Regions from separate parts of the Paenibacillus sp. EB106-06-01-XG199 genome, predicted to be linked through region 1. Evidence: riboswitches for the same ligand, from Rfam matches in the RefSeq annotation. Region 1 holds a riboswitch; each other region holds the start of a gene.
What was found. Region 1 has a riboswitch for cyclic di-GMP ahead of AC3WT9_RS24505 (anti-repressor SinI family protein). Riboswitches for the same ligand answer to the same signal wherever they lie in the genome.
Positions count from the first base shown of each region.

Region 2: it holds a riboswitch for cyclic di-GMP, as region 1 does, so the genes downstream of both, AC3WT9_RS26040 (PA14 domain-containing protein) here and AC3WT9_RS24505 (anti-repressor SinI family protein) in region 1, are expected to answer to the same signal.
Region 3: it holds a riboswitch for cyclic di-GMP, as region 1 does, so the genes downstream of both, AC3WT9_RS07635 (hypothetical protein) here and AC3WT9_RS24505 (anti-repressor SinI family protein) in region 1, are expected to answer to the same signal.
Region 4: it holds a riboswitch for cyclic di-GMP, as region 1 does, so the genes downstream of both, AC3WT9_RS22980 (flagellar assembly protein A) here and AC3WT9_RS24505 (anti-repressor SinI family protein) in region 1, are expected to answer to the same signal.

Region 1 covers NZ_JBYTDQ010000007.1:268,378-273,632, forward strand. The annotation lists gene sipW (signal peptidase I SipW) at 4-597, opposite strand; gene AC3WT9_RS24495 (hypothetical protein) at 616-1,686, opposite strand; gene AC3WT9_RS24500 (helix-turn-helix domain-containing protein) at 2,109-2,441, shown strand; gene AC3WT9_RS24505 (anti-repressor SinI family protein) at 2,541-2,693, opposite strand; cyclic di-GMP riboswitch class I at 2,721-2,805, opposite strand; gene AC3WT9_RS24510 (2-oxoglutarate dehydrogenase E1 component) at 3,290-5,255, shown strand, end outside.
Region 2 covers NZ_JBYTDQ010000008.1:220,366-225,620, forward strand. The annotation lists gene AC3WT9_RS26030 (UDP-glucose dehydrogenase family protein) at 1-463, shown strand, start outside; gene AC3WT9_RS26035 (sugar phosphate nucleotidyltransferase) at 926-2,299, shown strand; cyclic di-GMP riboswitch class I at 2,436-2,516, shown strand; gene AC3WT9_RS26040 (PA14 domain-containing protein) at 2,529-4,928, shown strand; gene AC3WT9_RS26045 (glycosyl hydrolase) at 5,136-5,255, shown strand, end outside.
Region 3 covers NZ_JBYTDQ010000002.1:381,031-386,285, forward strand. The annotation lists gene AC3WT9_RS07625 (ketoacyl-ACP synthase III) at 18-1,016, opposite strand; gene AC3WT9_RS07630 (hypothetical protein) at 1,061-1,420, opposite strand; gene AC3WT9_RS07635 (hypothetical protein) at 1,557-2,612, opposite strand; cyclic di-GMP riboswitch class I at 2,663-2,754, opposite strand; gene AC3WT9_RS07640 (hypothetical protein) at 2,853-3,119, opposite strand; gene AC3WT9_RS07645 (RNA polymerase sigma factor) at 3,240-3,821, shown strand; gene AC3WT9_RS07650 (DUF4179 domain-containing protein) at 3,790-5,255, shown strand, end outside.
Region 4 covers NZ_JBYTDQ010000006.1:385,000-390,254, reverse strand. The annotation lists gene AC3WT9_RS22990 (ABC transporter ATP-binding protein) at 1-855, opposite strand, end outside; gene AC3WT9_RS22985 (FUSC family protein) at 1,168-2,271, shown strand; cyclic di-GMP riboswitch class I at 2,541-2,633, shown strand; gene AC3WT9_RS22980 (flagellar assembly protein A) at 2,739-4,610, shown strand; gene AC3WT9_RS22975 (flavin reductase family protein) at 4,651-5,255, opposite strand, start outside.

The DNA of each region.
Region 1 (5,255 bases):
GCATCAACCGTTCGTAACAGGCGGGGATTCTCCGGGCGCAAGCTGCACCTCTGCAGGATCCTCTATGCGCATGATCGATTTGAAGATTGTAATAAGGGACGAGATGACCAGAAAAATCCCCGGAATAACCATTACGACAATAATCCCGGCGGTCGATTTTACCCAGTTCATGAAATATCCCAGAAACGGAACGGTAAAGTCCGCGTACTGTGCAACAACATTACTCGAAGGAATAGGATCTGCATCCTGCGCATCGTTATTGTCGCCTTTGGTGATATACTGGGTGTTTTCTCCCGAGCCGAGCACGCTGACAATGCGGTGGGTAATCAGGCTGTTTGATCCATCCAGAGCTTTGTAAGTGATTACATCTCCTGGTTTAAAAGATCCCTGACTCTGTTCACTCACCGGTTTGACGGCAATGACAGCCCCCGTCTGGATTCCAGGCTCCATGGAGCCTGAGAGCACCGTTAGAATCTCCTTGCCCAGAATCTTGGGCGTTCCGCCATTCATCCGGCTAGTGATTGCAGATACCAGCGTAAGTAGAAAAATAAGAATTAACGCATACATCAATAGGTTACGAGTCCATTTAAGTATCACTGGAGAGCACCGCCTTGGTTAGAATACGTCTTGCTTTTCGCCTGTTTTTACCGTTATGCTGTCAGGATTCGCGTCCGGGACAGGGGCTTCCGGCTCAGCAGCCTTATCAGGCTTTGCCTGCTCCTCAGCTTCAAGCTTCGCCTTCTCCTCGGCTTCGAGCTTCGCTTTCTCCTCAGCCTCGAGTTTCGCTTTCTCCTCGGCTTCGAGCTTCGCCTTCTTCTCAGACTCGAGTTTTGCTTTCTCCTCGGCTTCAAGCTTCGCCTTCTTCTCAGCCTCGAGCTTCGCTTTTTCCTCGGCTTCAAGCTTCGCCTTTTTCCCAGCTTCGAGCTTCGCCTTTTCTTCCGCTTCGAGCTTCGCCTTCTTCTCAGCCTCTTTCAGTCCTTGGATCACGTCAGCGGCCTCCGTATGCATCAGCGAGGTTTCGTCCGCATAACTCCTGGCCTGTTCGGCCGCGGTCGATGCCTGATGATAGGCTGCCTGCACATAAGCGTCCACTCTTCTGATGGAGCTTAACTTTCTAACCATCTCCTGAAATTCGCCCAGCGTCAGATTGGCTTGGCTGAGCAATTGTTCGAATACCGGGATAGCATTATTTTGTGCGGTTGTTAATTGATTAAAATCGACCTCATATGGAGAAAGTCTCTGGTTCACTTCATTGACTTGCTGCTCCAGCTCTAGTTGTGAGCGTGTTAGATAGCCTTGAAGCTCAGCTAAAAGGGCAGCCGCGCCGGCCGCAGCCTCACGCGTTTGTGCAGCAGCCTCTTGAATACCTCCAATACGTCCCTCTGCGGTCTCCGAGTCCGTATTCTTGTCCGTTATCTCCGCTAACGCCTCTCTCGCCGCTTCACGCTGCCAGGCAGCAAGCTTCATCGCCTCGCTGGCTTGGTTGGCAATGTGATCGACCGTACTTGGAAACACAAATGCTGTGGTGATATTGGAGGATTCGGTTGCTGCGACGTCAGTCAGCAATGCATACGTGGGCGTTGTAATTTGGCCGATGCCATAAGCCGAAATCACTACGATCCCTGCAATTTGGGGAAGCGTATACCGACGGATGTTTCTATTCCGGGAAGAACGTGAAAGCCTCACAGGAGCCTCTCCTTTAGCTGCTTGCAATTTCCTGCAAACAAGGTAATCTATTAACATCCAGCCTTTATGACGAACGTTATTCGTTCGTTATAAAGAACTATGACGTAAGTATATGCCATTACTCCTACAAATCAAAAATCGCATTTTGTTGCAATATTCTCAATAAAGAACAATTTATAGTTAACTTCCTGCTTTAAGCTTCATTTTCCTCAGTTTATCGTACTTTTTAACGAACGTTTTTTGCATGAAAAATCTAAATGATACCGCAGAGGAAACAAAAATAATGGGGATGTGGAGTGGAAACGACATAAAAGGGGGATCATTCATACCGGAACTGATTCTATAGTGCTTTGTCCGTCTTACGGTTATTTGATATACTGTAACAAAAAGTACGGAGGGACGTTTTTATCGTGCCAGATAATATGGGAAGTCGTATCCACCATCTCCGTCTGGAAAAAGGCTTGTCTCTTTCGGAGCTTGCGGATAAGGCTGATGTGGCGAAATCATACTTAAGCAATGTGGAAAGAAATATACAATCCAACCCCTCTATTCAATTTATTGAAAAAATCGCTGACGCACTTCAGGTGTCCATTCATGCGCTTCTTTACGGAGAGCCTTCCGGTGTACAAGAGTCACCTCTGGATGGAGAATGGTCCCGGCTCGTACTGGAAGCTATGGCTTCGGGTATAAGCAAGCGGGAATTCAAAGAGTTCTTGGACTATCAAAAATGGCGGCTGGAGCAGAAGGATTCCTGATTCATGCAGGTTCCCTCTCCTGCCGGTCATACAGAAAGGGCACAGCGGAGAGATCCGCTGTGCCCTTTCTGTATGTACAAAGCTATTAACAACCAACCGCTACATTGCCTGCAAAGTCTTCTCATTAAAAAATTGGCGGATTTCATCCGCTTGGATGCCAGCCTGCTTAGCCGACATCAGCAAATAGACCCATTCTAAATCCAGATCAACTGTCTGCAGTTCTCCGTTGTTCCCCTGGTTGGACTTATCCAAGAAATCTCCTCCTAAGATTACGCGTCCCCAGGCAGTCCGGCCGTCGTAGTATTTCTACATTAGACCCGAGACTTTGTGCCCCTGTCTTTCGGCAGGTTTACCCTTTACTGGATCCTTTACATGAAAGGATCTGGCTAGAAATTCATGAAACCGTTATCCGCAATAACATTATACAATATCTTACACGAAAAGTGTGTCGATTTATGGGAATATTGTATAAATGGAAACGGAAAATAATTGATTATTTTGCCAACTGCTTGTACGAATTACTCGATAATCCCAAAAAATTGTAGAACAAGCCTCTTTATCTATGTATGTATATATGAAAACTGAAAACAACATTTTTATTTCATTCATTTCAATCACACCGCCGCATTATTTTCATATAGTTAAGAAACCAAACTTATAATAGTTCTGTATGAATTAGGCACTGAATCATACCGTTTTGCGAACGGATTCAACCAAAGTATGAATTGATTACCCGGCTTGAAAGTTGCACAATAAGATGAGGAATGAAACCGCAAACATCGAAGCTCCACAAGGGCGCCGGCGAAATTTTGGCGCGCGTGGAGTTCATCCGTTAGGAGGATGTATTCATGGCAGCCAAAGATCCCTATAACGAAACTGTGTGGAGCAAGTATTACGGACCCAATTTGGGTTACATCCAAGAGAAATATGAGCAATTTGTAAAAGATCCAACTTTAGTAGAGCATAATTACCGCGATCTTTTCACCCGTTCCGGCCCCCCTCCATTGGCTCCCGATGCTGAACAGGCACCGCTGCCTGTGGTTTCAGGAGATACTGAGTGGCTTAGAAAGGCCGTAAGGGCATCCAAGCTGATCGCCAATATCCGCATACATGGCCATATGGCCGCCAATATCGACCCGCTGGACCGGGGAAACAATCCGATGGCGAAATATTTGGAGTACGAAACCTATGATCTGACCCGCGAGGATTTAATGGCTATGCCCGCCTCGCTGATCTGGGAGAATGCCCCGAATGACGTTCATACGGCCTGGGATGCCGTTCACCGGATGCGCCAGGCCTACACGCAGACCATTGCCTATGAATTCGGGCATGTGCGTGACGAGCAGGAGCTGCGCTGGCTGAACAGCCAGGCGGAATCTACCAGCTCTCCCGCGCCTCTAAACAACACAGAGCGCAAAGAATTGCTGAAAAGGCTGATTCAGGTAGAGCAGTTCGAAACTTTCCTTCATAAAACCTTTGTCGGCCAGAAACGCTTTAGCCTGGAAGGCAATGACGCCTTGGTGCCGATGCTGGATGAAATCGTGCGTGCTGCCGCTCATGACGGTGCCGAGCATATCCTGATGGGTATGGCGCATCGCGGACGGCTTAACGTCCTGGCTCATATCCTGGGCAAACCTTATGATATTATTTTCTCGGAATTCCATCATTCGCCGAACAAGGAGCTGTTCCCTTCCGAAGGCTCCATGGGCATTAACTACGGCTGGACCGGCGATGTGAAATATCATCTCGGCGCTGACCGCGCTGTCCGTGAAGGCGAAACCGTCCGTACACGGATCACTCTGGCCAACAATCCCAGCCACTTGGAATTCGTCAATCCGGTGGTCGAGGGCTTCACGCGTGCGGCCCAGGAAGACCGCAGCACTCCGGGTCTGCCTAAGCTAAACACCAATAAAGCCATGGCTGTGCTGATGCATGGCGATGCTGCCTTCCCGGGTGAAGGCATCGTGGCCGAAACCCTTAATATCGGCAAGCTTAAAGGTTATCAGAACGGCGGTACGGTGCATATTATCGTCAATAACCGGATCGGATTCACGACGGAAAGTGAGGATTCCCGTTCTACCCACTATGCCAGTGACCTGGCTAAGGGCTATGAAATTCCGATTGTGCATGTCAATGCCGATGATCCGGAGGCTTGCATTGCAGCCGTCCGTTTGGCCAGCGCCTACCGCAATCTGTTCAAGAAGGATTTCGTGATCGACTTGATCGGCTACCGCCGCCACGGACATAATGAAATGGATGATCCGGAAACGACACAGCCGATTGTTTATGGTAAAGTGCGCAATCATCCTACTGTATACAAAGTGTACGCGGAACGGTTACAGGAGGAGCGCGTCATCACGGTAGAAGACGTTACGGCAATGAATGCCGAAGCCGAAGGCGTACTGCAGCAAGCCTTTGATAAGATGAAGGAAGGCAAGCATAAGAACGCAGACGCCAAAACCTCAGTTGCCCTGGACAGCGCACCTACACCGCAGCGCCCTACAGCGGTTCCGCTTGACAACCTGCAGGAAATTAACCGGGAGCTGCTGTCGGTTCCGGACGGCTTCCAGGTCTATCCGAAGCTGGAGCGGATTCTACAGCGCCGCAAAGACGCTTTGAATGATGGAGAACGCGTGGACTGGGCACTCGCAGAAGCCCTCGCCTTCGCTACGATTCTGAAGGATGGCACACCGATTCGTCTCAGCGGCCAGGACTCCCAGCGCGGTACCTTCGCGCACCGCCATCTGGTGCTGCATGACAGTGACACAGGGGCACTTTTCTCTCCGCTGCATCAGCTTAAGGACTCCAGCGCCT
Region 2 (5,255 bases), on a different contig from region 1:
GATTATTTCCAAACTTCATGAGTCGCTTGGCAGCCTGCGCGGCGCGGTTATCGGAATTTGGGGGTTAGCCTTCAAGCCGAATACCGATGATGTACGCGAGGCACCTGCCCGGGAAATCGTCGAAGCGCTGGTAGCGGAGGGAGCTACAGTGAAGCTCTATGATCCGATTGCCGCCGATAACTTCAAAATGCAATACGATCATCCGCAGCTCCGCTGGTGCGGCCTGCCGGAAGAGGCGGCAGAAGGCAGCGATGCCGTATGCCTGCTGACCGACTGGAGCCAGTTCAAGGATATCGACCTGCATCGCTTGGCGGGCAGTATGCGCCGCCAGGTTCTGATCGACGGCCGCAACGTCTACTCCAAGGAGCAGATCGAAGGCACCGGCCTGGAGTACCATTCCGTCGGACGCCCGCAAATGGGCGGACTGAGCGGGTATTCGGCCAGCGTGGCTGGTGCGGTCTAAGCCTCAAGCTTGCTCTGCTAAGTTCTCAGCTCTGTAAAGCACTTCGCTCTTACCTGCCGCCAACCAAGCGGCAATGCCGGATCTTTAGCAGGGAGCTTCGCCTGCGGGTGCAAGCCGCGGGCGTGAATGTCTTGCTAGGGCGCATAGCCCAGCTGGAATCCATCTAAGGAAGCTGTTATGGAATGGAACGGAGAGGAATTTTGGAACTGTAGGAGCGAATGCGTCCGCCTTTGTCTGCGGATTTCCACCGCGGACAGCGGTATAAATCAAGAAATCTGCAGACAACAGCGGCCGAAAGTCCAAACATTCCTTGCAGTGACTCCCGTAACAGTTGTATCTGAAGGCTATCGCGCAGCAACAGCGCGCTATAAACATTCTAGCATCTCGAGGTTGCTGTTTAGCTCGTAGCTCACAATAACAATCCGATATTTTTGCGTCAACACATAATGAGGAGGGTTCCATATGAAACTGGTACTTCTATCAGGCGGTTCAGGTAAACGTCTCTGGCCATTGTCTAACGATTCACGTTCGAAGCAATTTCTGAAGGTACTTGAGAGCCCAACGGGGGAACCGGAATCCATGGTGCAACGGGTATGGCGGCAGCTGGAGGAAGCTAATATGTCGGGTTCGGCTTATCTGGCTACCGGCCGCAGCCAGGTGGAAATGATTCAGAGCCAGCTTGGCAGCGAGGTGCCTATCATCGTTGAGCCGGAACGCCGCGATACGTTTCCGGCGATTGCCCTGACAGCAGCCTACCTGTATTCCATGGAAGGCGTTTCGCCAAGCGAGACCGTGGCCATCCTCCCGGTCGATCCTTATGTGGAAGCCGCCTTCTTCGATACAGTAGTGCAGCTTGAGCAAACGATGCAGGAGAGCGGAGCGAACCTGGCGCTAATGGGTGTAGTACCCGAGCATGCTTCAGAAAAATACGGATACATCATTCCTACCAGCGCTGAGGCGGGAGCAAGCGGCTATCTGCAGGTAAGCCACTTCCAGGAGAAACCTGACCGTGAGCAGGCCGAGGAACTGATCAGCCGGAATGCCCTCTGGAACTGCGGCGTGTTCGCGTTCCGCCTGGGTTATCTGCTTGATATTCTGCAGCGTAAGGGATTGCCGCTGAACTATGAGGAACTGCAGAAGCAGTACAAACTGCTTGCTTCCATCAGCTTTGACTATGAAGTGGTGGAAAAAGAGGAGAAAATCGTAGTTCAGCCTTATGCCGGGTTCTGGAAGGATCTGGGAACCTGGAACACGCTAACTGAAGAAATGAACAGCAATCATGTAGGCAAAGGGTTCGTGACGGCGGATTCCGAAGGCACATGCCTGATTAATGAGCTGGATATTCCGATTACGGTGATCGGTGCGAAGGATCTGATTATCGCTGCCAGCCCGGACGGGATTTTGGTTACCCATAAAGCGGAGAGTCCGAGAATCAAGGAAGTGCTGAAGTCTTTTGAACAAAGACCGATGTACGAAGAACGCCGCTGGGGCCATTATAAAGTCATAGATTATGTGAAATACGATGAGGGAAATGAAGTGCTGACCAAACGGATTTTTATCGAAGAGGGTAAAAATATCAGTTACCAGCTGCACCATAAACGAAGTGAAATCTGGACATTTGTCAGCGGTGAAGCAAGCATTGTGATTAATGAGAAGATGCATAATGTCAAGGCAGGAGATGTGGTTCGTATACCGGAAGGCACCAAACATGCGATCCTTGCGCTGACGGATGTAGAGTTTATTGAGGTACAGACCGGTTCGGAACTGGTAGAAGAGGATAACATCCGCATCACCTTGGATTGGGAAGATATAGCTTTGCAACAGTTTATCTCGTAGGCCTAAATAATCTATTTAACCAATTGTTGCAAATCTAAAACAGGCATTTAGAACCATTTATTAATCTATTTTTATTAATGCTCTAAATAAAAACTTCATAGGGACGATACTTACGGTAAGAGGGATAAATCCTTCCAAAACGACAAGGCAAACCTAATCGAAAGATAGGGACGCAAAGCCATAGGGCCTTCGCAAGAGTGGCAGCCTGGCTACCGAAAGGAAGATAATTTTGAAAACTTACCGTAAGTCTCGTCTGCTGTCCACATTGTTGTCTCTTGCCATATTGTTAACCACTGTGCCTTTAGGGTTTGGGCTGTCGCCTTCAACCGCAGAAGCCTCATCAAGCACAGCAGTGCCGGTTAATCCGGACGCTTCAGCCGAAGCTGTCAAGCTGCTTAGTAATCTCTATTCCATTACCGGAAAAGGGATTATCACTGGACAGCACGATTATTTGGAGAGCCCGGATGAATTCAGCAACAAGCTGAAGGGAACAAGCGGAGAATATGCTGCTCTTCACGGATATGAGCTTGGCGTAATTAGCGGCCAGTCGGAGAGTACGGCTGCTTCGCAGCGCAAGAATGTGGTGAACAGCGCGATCAACTGGTACAAGAACGGCGGCATTGTCACAATGACCTTTCATCAGAATCTGCCGGGGACGGCGTACCTCTGGTCCAATGTGCAGAAGCCGCTCACCCAAGCGGAATTTAACAGGTATGTAACGCCGGGCACGACAGAATACGCCAGCCTGATCACGGATCTGGATAAAGTGGCGGTGTCTCTTAAAAGCTTGCGGGATGCGGGCGTTCCTGTACTTTGGAGACCTTATCATGAAATGAACGGCAACTGGTTCTGGTGGGGGAAGAAAAGTAATTTTGCTGAACTGTGGAATATTATGTATGACCGTTTCGTGAACGTTCATCAATTAAACAATCTGTTGTGGGTATGGAACCCTAATGCACCGAATGCCTGGTCCGATCCTTATGCGCTGACCTATCCGGGCGCAAGCAAAGTGGATGTTCTTGCAGCAGATATATATGATAACGATTATATGAATAAGTACTATGACAGTTTGCTTAGTCTGGCTGCCGGTAAACCGATAGGTATTGGTGAGAACGGTGAGATGCCCAGCACGGCCAAACTGAAGCTCTCCCAGAAAAATTTCGTTTTCATGATGAACTGGGGAAAAATGCTCTATGAGAAAAACAGCACAACTACGATTAAGAGTTTCATGAGCGATAGCTATACACTGACCCGGGATCAATATAAGAGTTGGAGTGCACCGGCCACTGCGCCAACACCGACGGCAACACCGACGCCAACGCCAACGGCAACACCGACGCCAACGCCAACGGCAACATCGACGCCAACACCAACGGCAACATCTACGGCAACGCCAACACCTAAGGTTACGCCAGCACCTGTACCAACGCCTGACTCTAATGATTCAGTGGAAGCGCCTGTGGTGAGCGGACTTAAGGGAGAGTACTTCAAAAACATGACGCTTTCCGGTACGCCCGCCTTGGTGCGCAATGATGCATTGCTTAATTTTAACTGGCGCCAGGGTTCGCCGGATCCTTCAATCGGTATAGATTCCTTCTCCGTCCGCTGGACCGGTCAAATCAAGCCAACGTATAGTGAGACTTATCAGTTTTTTACCACTTCGGATGACGGTATCCGCGTTTATATTAACGGTAAAGCTGTCATTGACAGCTGGATGAAACAGAGCGGAGCCGAGCGTACCGGAAGCATCGCTTTAACAGGCGGTCAGTTGTACGACATCAAGGTTGAGTATTACGAGAATGCCGGCGATGCGAATATCCGCTTAATGTGGCAAAGTCAAAGCCAAGCCAAAGTGACGGTTCCGGCCAGCGCATTGTTTGTGAATGCCGGGGCAGCTGCTGCCAGCCAGACAGAATTGGACAGTACACTCAGCCTGATTGCAAAACCGGCTTTAGCGGCGACAGCAGCACCAGCCTCAACGGCAACGGCAGCACCAACACCGGTGCCAACACCGACAGCAACGCCAACACCGGTGCCAACGGCAACACCAACACCGACGCCAGCACCAACGCCAACACCGACGCCAGCACCAATGCCAACGGCAGCACCAACACCGATGCCAGCTCCAACGCCAACACCGGTGCAAACGACAGCAGCACCAACACCAGTGCCAACACCGACAGCAGCACCTGCTGAGAATGGACTAAAGGCAGAATATTTCAATAATATGCTGCTGTCAGGCACTCCGGCACTTGTACGTAACGACGCCATTCTTGATTTCAATTGGCGTCAAGGCACCCCGGATGCTGCAATCGGCATCGATTTCTTCTCCGTACGCTGGAGCGGCAAGATTAAGCCGCTCTACAGTGAAACGTACACAATCTATACTACTTCAGATGACGGCATCCGCGTTTGGGTCAATGACAGTCTTGTGATTGACAGCTGGATGAAACAGAGTGGAACCGAACGCATGGGAAGCATCAGCCTGAATGCCGGGCAGCTATATGATATTAAAGTGGAGTATTACGAGAATCAAGGGGATGCCAGAGCGCGTCTAATGTGGGAAAGCCCAAGCCAAGTGAAGGGTACTGTTCCTGCGAGCGCCCTGTTTCTTCCTTCCGCTTCCTAAGCAGAGCGACTGGTTAGCTTCTGTATTCACCGGCGGGTGCTGGTTAAGACGTTACAATTATAATTCCTAAAGTCCACTCTTAGTGGCCCTGCTTATCAGCAGGGCTACTAAGCTATAGCCCCCATTTGGCCTCGGGATGTATGAATCTGCATAGGAACGCATCCTGTGTGCCGTGGCGGTAGTTCCCTGGAGAAAGGAGATTACGATTTGAACACTTACCGCAAGTACCGCCTGTTTAATACGATTTTACCGCTTATATTAATATTTTCCCTGCTGCCTTGGTCAGAAGCGAGGAGTCTTCCGGTTCCCCGGACGATAGTTACACCT
Region 3 (5,255 bases), on a different contig from region 1:
TTACTGTAATAGTGATGTTAGAGTCTCCACAAGGTAGCACAACTCGTAATACCCGCGCCTACCGACCACATAAAGAACAAGTCGCCGGGGACCAGCGTACCGTCCTTAATCGCATGGTGAAGGGTGATAAATGGACTGCTTGTGCCTGTGTAGCCATAAATATCCCCAATGTAAGGGAATTTAACGAGCTCCTCGTCCAGCTTGCCCGCGATATCTTTAATGACGCTCAAGTTTAACTGACTAAGGATATAGTGCTTCACATCACTTTTAGTATAGCCATGTTCCTGAAGCAGCTGCTCAATATTGGATACCGCTGTCGGGAAAGCCACATTGACATTGTACTCCGGATGAAGATAGATTTTTTTCTCTTCAAGCGACAGATGTTCTCCGTACATTTGTGTCATGCCTCCGGCAGGGAACTGCATATCCTCCGCCTTCTGCGTATTGGTGTAGTACGCCGAATCTATCAGGCCGGAGTCCGTATCCTCCACTCTCTCCAGCAGAACCGCACAGGCTGCATCTCCGCACAGGCCCTTGGACGCCAGGTCACCTTCTTTGTAGAAACGGGCAATCTGCTCCGACCCTACAATGAGTGCGTATCTAACTCTGGGAGTGGATATCATGGATCGGGCTGCTTGGTCAGCAGCGACAACCATACCTACACAGTTGGCATTGCTGTCATAGATAATGCAGGAATCTTTACCCTCCAGCGCCTGATGCACAAATGCAGCATCTGTCGGAGCGCTGAAATCATGTGTTCCTGAGGAGAATACGATCATATCCAAATCGCTTCCGCTGAGCCCGCAGCTCTTCAATAGCCTTTTGGATGCTTCAATAGCCATATAAAGCGTGCTCTCTTCATAGTCCGCCGCGTAATAACGATTCTTACGGCCAAAGAACTCCCAAATGCCGATAAGCTTGTCCGCTGAAGATCCGGCCTGCAGAGCCAATTCCTCATTGCTGATCTTATAGGCAGGATGGTACACTTCGGTGCTTATTATTTTGACATTAGCCATGGTCGACCACCCTCTGCTTAGATTTAGGATATACGATTTAGGATTTAGGATTTAACGATTGCCCATGCCTCTTCCACCGTGTCCACAAAATGTCCTTTAAATCCGGCGCTTGGAGCTACTCTCTGTAATTGAGATTTGGCTACCACTTTCTTCGGATTCACCAGAACCGCATGTTTAAATCCGTTATACAGCACATAGCAGCGTTCCAGAACCGGCAATATCTCCGGCTTGAAGGGCGCCATATCATTGCAGTCAATAATCAGAGACATCTCGTGAATCGGCAAGGTCGGCATGGACGCCTCGAATATTTCCACTTCTTTTACCGTTTCAGCCAATTCGGCAAATCCATGTAAGCTGATGAAGATGGTGTTGAATTCCGGGTACATTTTAGTTTCTGCGATCATTTTTTAACGCACTCCTCTAGTTGTTTTTTTCAATTTGTGATTGCGGGATTCATTGGAAATAGGTTAATACCCAAGATTTACCGCTTTACTGCTATCATCAAATTGCACTTTTTTTTGATAGTTTCTAAAAATTTATTTATGGTGTTCTGACTATTGTACGAAGCACAATATAGTCATTCGCGTCGCGTGAGATCAAAGTGTCTTTATTAAAATACACAAAATTGTCCGCACTGCGGTTTCGTTCCCCAAGCAAAAAGAGTTCCCCGTTTCGGAGGTTCACTCCGCGGGCTAACAGTTTATTGTTCATCATTTCCGAGAACACCGCATAATTGTCACCCACGATTAATAGATCATTCCGGTCGCCAATAACCCATTCACGTTTAAGCAATACTTTTACCGGGGCTCCGGCTTTACTGCGGTCCATCGTCATATAAATGAAGTAATTTTTGGTCTTGCCGGCAGTATCCACTTCTTTGGAGTCAATCATCCAGACAATATCTTTACCATTCGAAGCTACGAGGTTGAAGGATTCATTTTCTTTCAGCTTATAAATCTCAGTTGTTTTTGAACTTGGCAGATCATACAGATACAACGTGCCGGTGTCCCATTTGCTATAGATGAACTTGTCATCTACAAACTGGTAGACCTGATCAAAACCGAGATCATTAATGGTCTGGGTTTCCAGCGTCGTTTTGTTAGTGAAGTAAAAATATGAGCTACTGCTGTGTGCATAATATTTATCACCCACACCGAGTAATTCCGGATTATTCACTTCCAGCGGAAGCTCGCTTGTTTTTTTGGTTTTCAAATTGTACTGTACCAGCTTCTTCGGGTAGATATTAATTTGCTTAGTCACTTCAATTGTGGACTCATAATAATAAACACTGTCTCCCAGGAGCTGCAAGTTCGTTTTGAACGTGTTAGTTGAAGTGACCTTCTCCGTCGTCTTCTTCTTCCAGTTATGTAAGTACAGCTGATAAGCCCCTTTGCTATCCTTCTCCAGTGAAGCGATCGTGTCACCTGTGAACTTGTAGTTGTAGTCAAGCGGCATGTTATATGCAGTTTTGACATCCGTAAAAGTGTACTTCGCAGCTGCGTGGACCGGAGTGGCAATCAGGGGGCCTGCAGCCAAGACCGCAGCCAGAATAAACGTTAAGCCTGGCCTCAATTTGTGGCGAATCTTCAAAAACATGTTTTTTTATTCTCCTTTTGTTGTATTTAGACAACAAAAAACCAAACTACATGAGCGTCCCCGCTGTCATGCCGCTTTCGTGAGCGGTTTAGACCGGTGGCTTTGCGTCTTCCGCCTTTCGGCGGAGTTGCCTTTGTTCATCAGCTGGCGCTTCCGAATCACAAACATATTTTGGTATTTATTATCTATCTAAATTTATAATTCGACAATAGCAGTCATTATCCTCCTTTTTTCTCACATTCAAATATTGTTCGCTGTATCTGTTTGGCTACGATAGTGCATAGATCCGTTTGACCAGAATATCAGTGGTTTATAGCTCTCCATATGGGATATTCTGCGCGCTAAAAAATCTGTCAAGCCCTCGCTGTGGACCAAACAGTACAAATCAACATCCGAGTAAGCATCCTGCTCTCCTCTGGCATGTGCGCCTTTCAGAAATACCGCCCTGACTGCCGGATCACCCTTTACGGCCAGGCCTACCTGACGGATTGCTTCGTCTTGTTTCATTCTCTCTTCCCCCTGCAATGTGTAGTATGATCTGAACATAATCTTTCTTTTTTATTAAAAGTGAGAAATATTGTGGCGCTGGTGCGTCTTATATACAAATAAATCAATTGGAGGCACTGGATGAAGGCACAGGAAAACGACGAACAAATCATTGCCGAAGTGCTGCAGGGCAACCGGGAGGCCTTTGCGGTACTTGTAGACAAATACAAGTCAAGCTTGTATCGTCTGCTGCTCGGTATGGGCGCCAGTCACCAGGATGCACAGGATTTGGCCCAGGAAACATTTATTAAGGCATACCAGAAACTCCGCGGGCATCATAGCCAATCAAGCTTTGCGGCTTGGCTGTACGCCATTGCGATCAACCACTTCAGGTCACTGAAAAGGCGGAAATCCCCAGGCCTAACAAGCAGTAACTTACTGGAGGAGAAGGATCGCGGGCCAACCCCTGAAGAGCAGTATATGCGTAAGGAAGACGAGCTTGAAATGCACCGGAAATTGTCCAAGCTTCCAGAACGATACCGGATTGTACTGCTGCTTCGCTATACCAATGAATTATCCTATGAGGAAATCTCAGCGATAACGGGAATGCCTATGCATCAGGTCAAAAATTGTCTCCACCGCGCCCGTCAAAAGCTGAAGAAACAATGGTCGAAATCCAGGGAGGGTTCCAATGAAAAAATGGGCTTACACCAATCACAATGACTTGTCCGGCACTGATAACGATCTATTGACGGATTCACAATTGTATACAAGCTCTAATCTAGCTGATGATTTCACAGAGCGCGTTATGGAACAAGTTCGCAATACAGAGATACTGCCTGCCTCCGGGCAACAATTATCCGAGATATCCGGAATGCAAACGGGCCGCACCCTAAAAGGAGGTTTAAAGTGGGGCAGCACTGTTGCTGCAGTGATAGGAATTGCTTCATTACTGTTCTTTATAGGCAAATCAGGTACAGTGTCAGAGACGCTGTCCAACCCTCCACAGAAGCCGTTCCTCCTTGCCAACCAGTGGGCAGAGCTTGGTCTTCTGGACGCCAAAATACTCGGAGTGGTGCAGCAGCCTGGCATAGAGAAAACCGATAAAGGCTATACCTTTGTCCTGCAGGACGTAGTGGCTGATCCTACCCGTTTGGTGCTTAACATTAGCATTACGGATAAAACCGGACATGCTGCCAACGACGCAATGTCCAAATTTAATACCAGCCAATTGGAAATCCATGATGAACAAGGACACAACATCGGAGAACTGAAAGAGATCATGCCCTTGGCCAGTGACATTTATGGAAACTCTGGTCAAGCCTCTCTGCTGTTGACTTACGTATTCCCTGATGAAGGCCCAGGAAGCACCGTAGTTATTCAAGGCAATATTCATGAACTGGCTTCAAACAGTGAAACAGAAAAGGTAGTCGCCGGAGACTGGAGTTTTAGCTATGAAGCAGATATGACCGCAGCACAGGCATTATCGGTAACCACAGATTTGAAGGACCATGTCTATAAAACTCCGGATGGGATGAAGCTGGAGATGGATCAAGTAATGCATACACCTGCAGGTGTCACACTGAAATTCAACACCTCGCTTACTGGAGAGGCAGCCAGCCTTATTTCTGCCAATCTTAATAACGCTCTTGGGCTCATGTTCCATTTTGAGGATGAGAAAGGTGAAGAAGTTTCAAGAATCAACCGTTACAAGTCCGGATATATTACCGACACTTCCTTCGGCTACACTGTCAGATCAACAGAACAAGCCGGCAAGCTGCACTGGACCTACTATTTCAAGAGCCTTCCATATGACAGCCGGCAAGTACGGTTCATCCTGGATGGTTACAACAGTCCCGTCAAGTCTAACGATTCAGTGACGTTCCATCCTCATGAGCTTAATGAGAAACCCGCAGTATTTAGTGCTCAAGGTGATGTGCTGAAGGTGAACAAGATGGAGATCAAAGAAATTAAGGATGAACCGGGAATATCCGGCTGGATGTCGGTCAGCGGCGAATTCACCAACAGATTTGCCAATGACAAGTGGGTCGCCCTCGATGGTAAAGGAAAGGAATACAAAGTTATCTTTAGAGGTGGTTTCACTATGGATGAGACAGTCACATTCGGTGAGACGGGCAATCATGTGAATGAAGCCTA
Region 4 (5,255 bases), on a different contig from region 1:
AGCAATCTCCAGATCCTCCGGACGGATCACGATCTCCACCGCTTCATTCGGCTTCAGCCCCGCATCCACACATTCAAAGCGGTGGCCGTTAAATTCAACAATATAATCCTCAATCATCACACCGGGCACAATGTTCGACTCGCCGATGAAATCAGCCACGAAGCGGTTGATCGGCTCATCATAAATATCGTTAGGCGTTCCGCTCTGCTCAATACGTCCGCCGTTCATGACAAAAATCCAGTCGGACATGGCCAGCGCTTCCTCCTGGTCATGGGTAACGAAGATAAAGGTGATGCCCAGCCGCTGCTGCATTTCCCGCAGAATGTACTGCATCTCCGTGCGCAGCTTCAGATCAAGTGCCGAAAGAGGCTCATCGAGCAGCAGCACCTGCGGTTCATTGACGATGGCCCGGGCAATCGCTACACGCTGCCTTTGTCCTCCGGACATTTCATTAATGGCCCGCTGATCGTAGCCTACAAGGTTGACGAAGCGCAGCGCCTCCTGCACCTTTTGCGTGATGACCTCTTTCTTAAGCTTCTTGATCCGCAGTCCAAAGGCCACATTCTCAAATACGTTCAGGTGCGGAAACAAGGCATAGTCCTGAAATACCGTATTGACCTGCCGTTCGTTGGCCGGAATGTGGTTGATGATTTTGCCGTTCAAATAAATGGAACCTTCCGTTGGTTCAGCGAACCCGGCGATCAGACGCAGGATTGTCGTCTTTCCGCAGCCCGAGGGTCCCAGCAGTGTATAGAATTTGCCGCGTTCGATCTCGAAGCTGACTCCTTTTAACACGGCTTCTTCATCGTCGTATTGTTTGGTAACCTGGTCAAAAGAAATAATAGTGTCTTCCAGGGTAGTTATGGCTAACGACCTCCCTTACCTTATGTATTACAACCTATTTTACCCGCTTCCCGCAGGGAACAATCTAAAGTGGCATGCTCAGCGCTGATAAGCGACAATTCCTCCCTTCCTTCGACACACTTCAATATATATAGCATATAGGATTAATGCAATATATGCGATAGCTTACAATGTTAAATGCAGCGCAGAAACTTAACAAGTTCGTAAAAACTGTACCCGTTATTGTTGTTTTTGAGTGCTATAATGAAAATTGCTGAAAACCTAAAAATGTTCTCTTATTTATGTTGAAAGAAGATGACTAACATGAACGAGGGGTTGCAGGACCGCCTTGAAAAATTCGGATTATCTCTATATATGATACGCGTTACGATTGCTGCTTCACTCTCCTGGCTTGCGGTTCATAGCCTGCACGGCGACAGTTATTTATACTTTGCACCGCTTGCCGCAATTCTTATCACCCAAGGAAGCGTCAAGGCTTCACTGGAAAAAGGGATTTACCGTCTGATGGGCGTTGTGCTCGGTGGAATTGTCAGCCTGCTCGTGGGCCATTTCTTCGACGTGGGGGCACTGTCTATTCTGCTGATGCTGCTGATCGGCATCGGTGTGGCCACCGCCTGCCGGATTAACATTCAAGCCGTTTCCCAGGTCGGTGTGACCTCCGTGCTGGCATTGACCTTTTATCAGGACCCTTATATCGTGTGGAGAGTCGCGGAGACCTTAATCGGCGTGCTGATTGCCTTAATAATAAATATGATTATCGTTCCCCCCGGGGGGTTCGTCAAGGTGAAACGCCTGGCACTGGAAGGGACCCAGCAGCTGGCCGATGCCTTAACTGGACTCGCCGCAGAGAGCAGCAGCTCCAAGCAGGCTCCAGAGAGGCTGGTCCGTTCCGGACAACTGCTGGCGAAGAGCGACAAGCAGCAGAAAGAGCTGCACTATACGTTATCCCATTATCAATGCCGCAGCGGACTGCGGTCATTGACACAGGCAACCTCGCATCTGCAGAAGGTTCACCGCTACGTCAAGGAGATCGCCGAGGAGATTTCCCTCCTGCCTGCACATTATGCCGCAGCTGACTGGATGACAGAGGTCGTAACGGCAACCGCAGACTGCATCGCCCTGTATGGAACCAAAACTTTATCCGATGCCGAATGCACCCGTTCGCTCCCCGAAGCGCTGCGCCGCGCCCGGGATCTGCAGTTTGCCTGGTTCTCCGAGCTGCAGGGTCAATGCTCGCTGACAGCAGTCCGCGATCTCGGAGCCGTCTTCTCCCATCTGAACCGGGTGCTGGAGGAAATTGAACGGGCCGATTATGCAGCTACAGTTATACCGGCACCAGCCTCCGTCCGGTCCGGAAGCGCGCGCGCCGTACATCTTGTCAAAAGAGGGCTCTCCCACAAGCTATAAGCTTGGGAGCGTCCTTTTTTTGCAGAAACGACCCTGTCCTTTGAGATGAAGGCAGGGTCGTTTTTGCTTGTAATATCGCTTGGACTCAAAGCCGTCCCTTTTAAAGGGATACCAGAGAGATTTATTATTATTAAGTTGAAAAATTAATACTAAAGTACTAGAATTAAGCTTGTTTGTAGAATTATATTGGCAACCAACCCAGTATTGAACATTCCCTGTCGATTTGAGTCGATTAAATGACCTCATGCTGAATGTATATCATTGATCTATTTTTTTAAAGGCAAACTTCCCGAAAGGGCAGGACGCAAAGCGATGGGCCTAAGAATGTGAGACTATCCATTCATGGTCGCCAGGCTGCCAATTGAGATGTGACTTGGGTACCGGTAGGTGAAGACAATCTATCATAGTCCATGATGCTCTTTTCTGTACAGATACCATTGATTATACGAAGAAGCGAGGTTAGAGTAATGCCACAGCATATCATCGAGAAAAAATTCGGGCATGTATTTCATACCACAACGCCAATCGGTAACCCCGATCTTCCGGCTCTGCCCTCAGTGCAGGTTAAGCCGCTCCGTGAGGGAGATGAGGATAAGAACGGACGTATTATCGTACAGAACAACCAAATATTTATTACTCCTCCTCTGCCCGGCGGCAAACCCGCTGTCATTTCCTCCGTTCACCCTGTGGTGTTGAATATTAACCGGAAGACGGTGACAGATCCTACGGAGGTAACCCCCACGGACCGTATCACCTGGGAGATTTGCGAGAAGCCGCAGTATCAGATCACTGTATCCGAAGATAGACTGAAGGCCTACTTCACGCTCTACCGTGCAGAAAAGTACGCCTGGAAGCTCGCCAGCTCCCCGGCTGCAGCAGATGTCACGGTCCGGGCGGAACCAAATTGCGGCCTGCTGCTGTCCACCCTTACGGTGGACCAGATTATCGCCGGCTTCAAGAAAAGCTCCATTATGCGCGAGCTCAATATTCCGGCTCTTTATGCAGAGCTGAACAACCCTACCTATCTCCCGGTCTGCATCGCAGAGGGTAAAGCCCCTATTCCCGGCAAAAATGCCCGGCTGGAGCTGTTATTTGCCGAGGACAGGGAATATGAATTCATTCGGACTGCCGATCCTGCAGATTTCCTGAACCATCCAAGGGTTCCCTTTGTCCAGGAGGGAGAGGTCATTGCCCGTAAGCTGCCTGCAGAAGAGGGAGTGCCCGGCATCGACGTGTATGGCGGAATTATTCCCTCCCCGCCGCCGCAAGATATTCAGCTGGTCACTAAAGAATGTACAACCCTGCTGGCGGACGGCGGGATCGCCTCCCTCCGCCAGGGAAGGCCCCGCTTAACGGGATCTGGTCTGAACCGCAAGGTTTTTGATTTTCCCCAGACATATCTTGTTCCCGGGGACATGGACCCCGAAGCCGCCAAAATGATGTTCCCGGGTGATGTGGTCGCCACCAATGATATCGGAAACCAGACCATCCTTGAGGCTTTGGGAAATGTATACATATACGGCGACGTTACACATGCGACAATCACTGCTACCGGAAGCATTTTTGTCCAGGGCAAGGTTGTCAGCAGCCAATTGTACTCCGGTCATTATGGAGCGAGACATAACCGCCTCTGCATGTACTCCGCTCTCTTGATGGAGGAAATGACCAGTCTGAGAAAAGCGTCGCAGCAGTTGGCGAATACCGTCCAATCACGCCAGCAAACCGTAAAATACGGTCTGGTCGTTATGCTGCTGCTGGAAAGCAAATATGACCATCTCCCCGGCCTGATCAGTGATCTCCAGGAGGTTATTGCCGGGATGAATCCCGATTATCCTATCGACACCAAGCAATTGAGACATATGCTGGAGGTATTCCTGCACCCGGGGCAGTTCACCGATTTTTTCACGGATGCTGTACTAAGCACCTTTCTGAAGCTGTTGCAGGATTTGCATGACGCCATATCCGGGATGCAGGAGGAGAATACACGGATCGACATCGCCTCGTCACAGCATAGCATTATTAAATCCGGCGGAGATCTCCATGTTCATAAGGAGGGTATTCTGCACAGCCAGCTGTTCTCTTCCGGCAATGTCCGTTTCGTAATGAACGAAGCGGAATGCACGGACTCCACAGTCGAGGCGGCAGGCTCCATCAGCGCACAGACTGTAGGGAAGCAGTCCTCCGAGAAATCAGTGCTTACCGCCGGCAAAAATATTACAGTCCGCAAAATCTGCAACAGCGAAGTTACGATTGGAGAATACACCGCCAAGATCAGCGGGACAGATGAAGAACTTGTCTTCACTGCCCAAAGCCTGCGGTTAAGAAATCAGGCGCAGTAGCCTTCCTCTGCCTAAAATATCTGATCTATATAGATTGAACTTATAATTCTTCTATTTTGGGATTGGCCGTGACAGATTCATACTGAGGTCTGTCCAGCTCGAACGTCCGGCCAATTGCTGCATAAGACGCGCCGGCCAGACGGCTGACCGGCTTCAGCTTGCCGACATCAATTCGGCCGTTATGAACCAGCTCATCCTCTACATGAAAGCCAAGCACTTCGCCGATAACCATATCGCAATGTCCGAGCTCCACAAGCTGCACCAGCCGGCATTCCATCGCAATCTTACATTCCTGTACGCGCGGGACCTTGACGGCTTGTCCGGGTACCGCCGTCAGCCCGGCCAGCTCAAGTTCGCTGATTCCGCCGGGTGCATTGATTGAGGTATGGTTGACTGCAGCGATATTATCCTCATCGACGATATGGACCACAAATTCCTTATTCGCCGCTATATTGCGCGGCGTATGCTTCATTTCTCCGCCTGCTTTGCGGACACAGGAGAACATGACCATAGGCGGATCATCATTTACAATATTAAAAAAGCTGAACGGAGCGGCATTCACGATTCCCGCTTCATCCACCGAGGTTACAAAGGCAATCGGCCTGGGCACAATGCTGCCGATCAGCAGCTTATAATTATCATGCG